3 regions of the Streptomyces sp. NPDC008163 genome follow, and region 3 is predicted to be linked to each of the others. Evidence: predicted binding sites of a transcription regulator. Region 3 holds the regulator's gene; each other region holds the start of a gene.
The links. Region 3 encodes HrcA, which represses chaperone genes, less so after heat shock. Its sites were predicted from a motif close to TTNGCACTCNGNNNNNCNGAGTGCNAA; they were not measured.
Positions count from the first base shown of each region.

Region 1 (2,265 bases), on a different contig from region 3:
GCCTCCAGCGCGAGCTTCACGGCGTTGGCGCCGGTCGCCTCGTCACCCGAGAGCTCCAGCTTCTCGAAGACGGCGGAAGCCTGGAGCAGAGCCACGCCACCACCGGCGACGATGCCCTCCTCGACGGCGGCCTTGGCGTTGCGCACCGCGTCCTCGATGCGGTGCTTGCGCTCCTTCAGCTCGACCTCGGTCGCGGCACCGGCCTTGATGACGGCCACGCCGCCGGCCAGCTTCGCCAGGCGCTCCTGGAGCTTCTCGCGGTCGTAGTCCGAGTCGGAGTTCTCGATCTCGGCACGGATCTGGTTGACGCGGCCCTGGACCTGGTCGCTGTCACCGGCGCCGTCGACGATGGTCGTCTCGTCCTTGGTGATGACGACCTTGCGGGCGCGGCCGAGCAGGTCGAGACCGGCGTTCTCCAGCTTGAGGCCGACCTCCTCGGAGATGACGGTGCCGCCCGTGAGGATGGCGATGTCACCGAGCATGGCCTTGCGGCGGTCGCCGAAGCCCGGGGCCTTGACGGCGACGGACTTGAAGGTGCCGCGGATCTTGTTCACGACCAGGGTCGACAGGGCCTCGCCCTCGACGTCCTCGGCGATGATCAGCAGCGGCTTGCCCGACTGCATGACCTTCTCCAGCAGCGGAAGGAGGTCCTTCACGTTGCTGACCTTGGAGTTCACGATCAGGATGTACGGGTCGTCGAGGGACGACTCCATGCGCTCCATGTCGGTGGCGAAGTACGCCGAGATGTAGCCCTTGTCGAAGCGCATGCCCTCGGTGAGTTCCAGCTCCAGACCGAAGGTCTGGGACTCCTCGACGGTGATGACGCCTTCCTTGCCGACCTTGTCCATGGCCTCGGCGATGAGCTCGCCGATCTGGGTGTCGGCGGCGGAGATGGAGGCGGTCGAAGCGATCTGCTCCTTGGTCTCCACGTCCTTGGCCTGCTCCAGGAGGGCGGCGGAGACGGCCTCGACGGCCTTCTCGATGCCCCGCTTGAGAGCCATCGGGTTCGCACCCGCGGCCACGTTGCGCAGGCCCTCGCGGACGAGCGCCTGGGCGAGAACGGTGGCGGTGGTCGTACCGTCGCCGGCGACGTCGTCCGTCTTCTTGGCGACCTCCTTGACCAGCTCCGCACCGATCTTCTCGTACGGGTCCTCCAGCTCGATCTCCTTGGCGATGGACACACCATCGTTGGTGATCGTGGGGGCGCCCCACTTCTTCTCGAGGACGACGTTGCGACCCTTGGGGCCAAGGGTGACCTTGACGGCGTCGGCGAGCTGGTTCATGCCGCGCTCGAGACCGCGCCGGGCCTCCTCGTCGAACGCGATGATCTTGGCCATGTGAAGTGGTCCTCCCGGACAGGGGTGGATTGCTCCGGACCGAGTGGCGCCCGCGACGGACGGCCTGCGTGCCGTGCGGTTCCTTCCCCGCCCGGCGTGCGGGCCTCACCGGCCCGGTCCAAAATTCTGTCACTCTCACCTGGAGAGTGCTAAGCCCAATGATTAGCACTCGACCCCGTTGAGTGCAAGCGCCGAAGGCTCCTTGAGGGGTGGTGGTCGGGCGACGGGAGGGCGCAAGCGCCCCCGGCCGGAGTGTGGACAACCCCGGCGACACTCGGCCGACCCCGGACACGCGAAGGGCCCGTACCCCTATGGGTACGGACCCTTCGTACGTGCGTGGCGTCGCGGCCGACGTGCCGTGCCGGGCTCAGCCGACGGCGAGCTTGACCATGTCCGCCTGCGGCCCCTTCTGGCCCTGCGAGATCTCGAACTCGACCCGCTGACCTTCTTCGAGGGTGCGGTACCCGTCCATCTGGATCGCGCTGTAGTGGACGAATACATCCGCACCACCGTCGACCGCGATGAAGCCGTACCCCTTCTCCGCGTTGAACCACTTGACGGTGCCCTGAGCCATGCCTAACTCCCCTGTAACGTGTGTGCGCCGAAGCGCGTCGACCGCGGCTGAATGTATCTGCCCAACTGCCCTGTGCGACAGGTCAATCGGACGACAATTCTGCGCAGCGCCGATCGCCCGAATATGAGGAATTCATGAGCTTGCGGGGCAAGTCGGGCCCCACAAAGGCGACTTAAGGCACAAGAGGCACACGCACATTGGCTGCTTCTGATCGTGTCGCGGCGCATTCTCATATGCGAGGCGCACGGGCAGCGAAGGGGACTTCCCACACTCTACCCCGCTCAACCATGCAGAATTGCCCCCTCCGCTTCTCTCGCGGAGGGGGCAATTGCGGTGACGCTACGGAGCCTTGGG
Region 1 is NZ_JBIBHG010000017.1:49,267-51,531, forward strand. Features, by position in the region: gene groL (chaperonin GroEL) at 1-1,337, opposite strand, end outside; gene ACFZAT_RS30395 (cold-shock protein) at 1,705-1,911, opposite strand.
Region 1: a site for HrcA is predicted at 1,500-1,526, ahead of groL (chaperonin GroEL). Genes of this name have one in related genera too.

Region 2 (2,265 bases), on a different contig from region 3:
ACCGACTACCTGGTGCGCGACGACTACACGTACTTCAAGGACGCCCAGTCGCGCGGGACCGTGCTCGGCAACCACACGCTCAACCACCGCTATCTGCCGGGCCTTTCGCACGACGAGCAGAAGCGCGAGATTTGCGGCCAGCAGGACATCCTGGAGGAGCAGTTCGGCAAGCGGCCCCGGCTCTTCCGGCCGCCGTACGGCAACTACAACACCGACACGCTGAAGGTCGCCAAGTCCTGCGGCATCACCGCCGTGCCGCTCTGGGAGGCGGAGGCGTTCCCCGACCACATGGAGTGGCGCGAGGAGGACCGGAAGCTGCACCCCGGCGACATCATCCTCACGCACTTCCGGGGCGAGGCGGACTGGAAGGGCAGCATGCCCGACCTGGTCCGGTCCGTCATGAAGGTCATCACGGACCAGGGCTACTCCGTGGCCCGCCTGGAGGACTACGTATAGGAAGCGGCGTACGCGCGGGCGTTTCCGGGCTCCGGGTGCGCGTCCTCGTGGGCGCGGTGCCAGGCCGTCAGCGTGAGCACCAGCAGCAGGCATGCGCCGAGCAGCTGGACGACGCCCGCGATCGGCAGCCCGTGGCGCAGCAGCACCACGCCGATCACGCAGGCCGCCACCGTGACGGCGGCGAGGACGAGAGTGCCGGACCAGTCCATCCCGGGCGGTCCGGCCTCCGCCATGTCCGGGTTCGGCGGCCGGGGGTCGGAGCCCGTGTACGCGTAGAAGAGGACCGCGCCGAGCACTCCCTCCAGCGCGATGAGCAGTACCCCGAGCACCACGTCGAGGCAGCCGGTCAGCACGGGGCCGGGGCGCGAGGGGGCCGGGGGGCCGGAGCTTCGTATGCGCATGACGACACCGTCCACCGGAACGGTCCGGGCGGCTCCCGCGTTGTCCCTACGGTGTCCGGAACGTTGTACGGCCGCAGCCGTACGGAGGGGCGGGCGGCTCCCGGGTACGCCACGAGGGGCGTGAATTGGCACTCCGCTTGACCGAGTGCTAATCGCGGTCATAGTCTCAGTGCTGGCACTCCCCGATGGAGAGTGCCAGCAGTACTGCGCGACCGGCAGGTCCGGCACCCGCGACGACGGGCCCACCTGGTCGCCACCCCAAAGACTGTTAAACCCCGTGAGATCTCCGAAGGGGGAGACCGGATCGTGTCGACCGCCAGCTCCAAGGTTGCGATCAAGCCGCTCGAGGACCGCATCGTGGTCCAGCCGCTCGACGCCGAGCAGACCACGGCCTCCGGCCTGGTTATCCCGGACACCGCCAAGGAGAAGCCCCAGGAGGGCGTCGTCCTGGCCGTGGGCCCGGGCCGCTTCGAGAACGGCGAGCGCCTGCCGCTCGACGTCAAGACCGGCGATGTCGTGCTGTACAGCAAGTACGGCGGCACCGAGGTGAAGTACAACGGCGAGGAGTACCTCGTCCTCTCGGCGCGCGACGTCCTCGCGATCATCGAGAAGTAATTCACCCACGTTTGCTTCTGTTCTGCGCCCCTGGCCCCCTGCGAACCAACAGCCGGGCGGCAGGGGCGCAGTTCTTGTTTTGAGAGGAACAGTTCAGCTCCATGGCGAAGATCCTGAAGTTCGACGAGGACGCCCGTCGCGCCCTTGAGCGCGGCGTCAACAAGCTTGCCGACACGGTCAAGGTGACGATCGGCCCCAAGGGCCGCAACGTCGTCATCGACAAGAAGTTCGGTGCCCCCACCATCACCAACGACGGTGTCACCATCGCGCGCGAGGTCGAGCTGGACGACCCGTACGAGAACCTCGGCGCCCAGCTGGTGAAGGAGGTGGCGACCAAGACCAACGACGTCGCGGGTGACGGCACCACCACCGCCACCGTCCTCGCCCAGGCGCTCGTCCGCGAGGGTCTGCGCAACGTCGCCGCCGGCGCCTCCCCGGCCGCCCTGAAGAAGGGCATCGACGCCGCGGTCAAGGCCGTGTCCGAGGAGCTCCTCGCGACCGCCCGCCCGATCGACGACAAGTCCGACATCGCCGCCGTGGCCGCGCTCTCCGCGCAGGACCCGCAGGTCGGCGAGCTCATCGCGGACGCGATGGACAAGGTCGGCAAGGACGGTGTCATCACCGTCGAGGAGTCCAACACCTTCGGTCTGGACCTCGACTTCACCGAGGGCATGGCCTTCGACAAGGGCTACCTGTCCCCGTACATGGTGACCGACCAGGAGCGCATGGAGGCCGTCCTCGACGACCCGTACATCCTGATCCACCAGGGCAAGATCGGCTCGATCCAGGAGCT
Region 2 is NZ_JBIBHG010000001.1:317,394-319,658, forward strand. Features, by position in the region: gene ACFZAT_RS01640 (polysaccharide deacetylase family protein) at 1-456, shown strand, start outside; gene ACFZAT_RS01645 (DUF6234 family protein) at 447-857, opposite strand; gene groES (co-chaperone GroES) at 1,164-1,472, shown strand; gene groL (chaperonin GroEL) at 1,574-2,265, shown strand, end outside.
Region 2: a site for HrcA is predicted at 983-1,009, ahead of groES (co-chaperone GroES). Genes of this name have one in related genera too.

Region 3 (2,265 bases):
CCTCACCGCGGCCGCGGCACATGTCGCAGGTCTGCGCCGAGGTGCCGGGGGCCGCGCCCTCGCCGCTGCACGTGGTGCAGACGACGGCGGTGTCGACCTGGATGTCCTTGGTGGTGCCGAAGGCCGCCTCGGCGAGGTCGATCTCCAGCCGGATCATGGCGTCCTGGCCGCGCCGGGTGCGCGAGCGGGGCCCGCGCTGCGACGACGTACCGAAGAACGCGTCCATGATGTCCGAGAAGTTGCCGAAGCCGCCCTGGCCGAAGCCGCCCGCGCCGGCGCCGCCGGACTGCGAGAGCGGGTCGCCGCCGAGGTCGTAGACCTGCTTCTTCTGCGCGTCCGAGAGGACCTCGTAAGCGGCGTTGATCTCCTTGAACCGCTCCTGGGTCTTCGGATCGGGGTTGACGTCCGGGTGCAGCTCGCGGGCGAGCCTCCGGAATGCCTTCTTGATCTCGTCCTGGGAAGCGTCGCGGCGCACGCCGAGTACGGCGTAGTAGTCCGTGGCCACTTACGACTCCGCCAGGATCTGTCCGACGTAACGTGCCACTGCGCGTACCGCTCCCATCGTTCCGGGGTAGTCCATGCGGGTCGGTCCGACCACGCCGAGTTTGGCGACTGCCTCGTCGCCCGAACCGTAGCCGACCGCGACGACGGACGTGGAGTTGAGGCCCTCGTGGGCGTTCTCGTGCCCGATGCGTACGGTCATGCCCGAGTCCTTGGCCTCGCCGAGCAGCTTCAGCAGCACGACCTGTTCCTCCAGTGCTTCGAGCACCGGCCGGATCATCACGGGGAAGTCGTGCCCGAAGCGGGTGAGGTTGGAGGTGCCGCCGATCATCAGCCGCTCCTCCGTCTCCTCGACGAGCGTTTCGAGCAGGATCGAGAGGACGGTGGACACGGTTCCCCGGTCCTCGCTCTCGAAGGATTCCGGGAGGTCCTGCACCAGCTGCGGGACGTCCGCGAACCGGCGCCCCACCACCCGGCTGTTGAGCCGGGCCCGCAGATCGGCGAGCGAGGTCTCACCGAACGGCGCCGGGCAGTCCACCAGCCGCTGTTCGACCCGGCCGGTGTCCGTGATGAGCACGAGCATCAGCCGCGCCGGGGCCAGGGACAGCAGCTCCACATGCCGCACCGTCGAACGGGTCAGCGAGGGGTACTGCACGACGGCGACCTGCCGGGTCAGCTGCGCGAGCAGCCGTACGGTACGGCCCACGACGTCGTCCAGGTCGACCGCGCCGTCGAGGAAGTTCTGGATGGCGCGGCGCTCGGGCGAGGAGAGGGGCTTGACGCCCGCCAGCTTGTCCACGAAGAGCCGGTAGCCCTTGTCCGTCGGGATGCGCCCGGCACTGGTGTGGGGCTGGGCGATGAAGCCCTCCTCCTCCAGCACCGCCATGTCGTTGCGGACGGTCGCCGGGGAGACCCCCAGCTTGTGCCGCTCCGTGAGCGCCTTGGAGCCGACGGGCTCCTCGGTCCCGACGTAGTCCTGGACGATCGCGCGCAGCACTTCGAGTCTGCGTTCGCTGAGCATCGCGCGCACACCTCCAGCTGTCCACGTCGGCGTTCCCGGGCCGTTCCCGGGATTCCTCCTGGCACTCGGTGCGTACGAGTGCCAGCGATCCCCGGCCAGTGTACGGCGACGGGGTGGTGCCCTAGCAAGGGCGACCGGCCACGCTACCTCGCTGCCGCGCAGGTCGCTGCCGATAGCGTCGCCGCATGGATGTCTCCTGGGAAGAGTTCGGATGGGAGCGGCTGGGTCACGGAACGGGCCGCCGGCGCCTTCCGGTCTGGGACGCGACGGCCCTGCTGGTGGCAGGCCCGGACGGGGTGCTGCTCTGCGACACCGGCTCGTCCCTGCGCGAGGGCGCGGAACTGCGCACCCAGGCCGAGGCGCTGCTCGGCCGGAGGGTGACGCACATCGCACTCAGTCATCCCCACTTCGATCATGTGCTGGGCACGGCCGCGTTCGCCGGGGCACGGGTGTACGGCTCCGAGGGCACGGCACAGCTGCTGCGGCGCGGGGCCGGCGAGCTGTACGCGGACGCGGTGGCCCAGGGGCTGCCCGCGGCGGACGCGGCCGAATCCGCCGATGTGCTGGTGGCCCCGCGCCACGAGGTGCGCGGGGAGCTGACGGTGGATCTGGGCGGCGGCCGGGAAGTGGTCCTGGTGGACGTGGGCGCCGCGCACAGCGGCCACGACCTCGCGGTGCTGGTCCCGGGCTCCTCCGGCTCCCCTGCGCTGGTGTTCTGCGGCGATCTGGTCGAGGAGTCCGGG
Region 3 is NZ_JBIBHG010000007.1:161,184-163,448, forward strand. Features, by position in the region: gene dnaJ (molecular chaperone DnaJ) at 1-505, opposite strand, end outside; gene hrcA (heat-inducible transcriptional repressor HrcA) at 506-1,522, opposite strand; gene ACFZAT_RS17715 (MBL fold metallo-hydrolase) at 1,708-2,265, shown strand, end outside.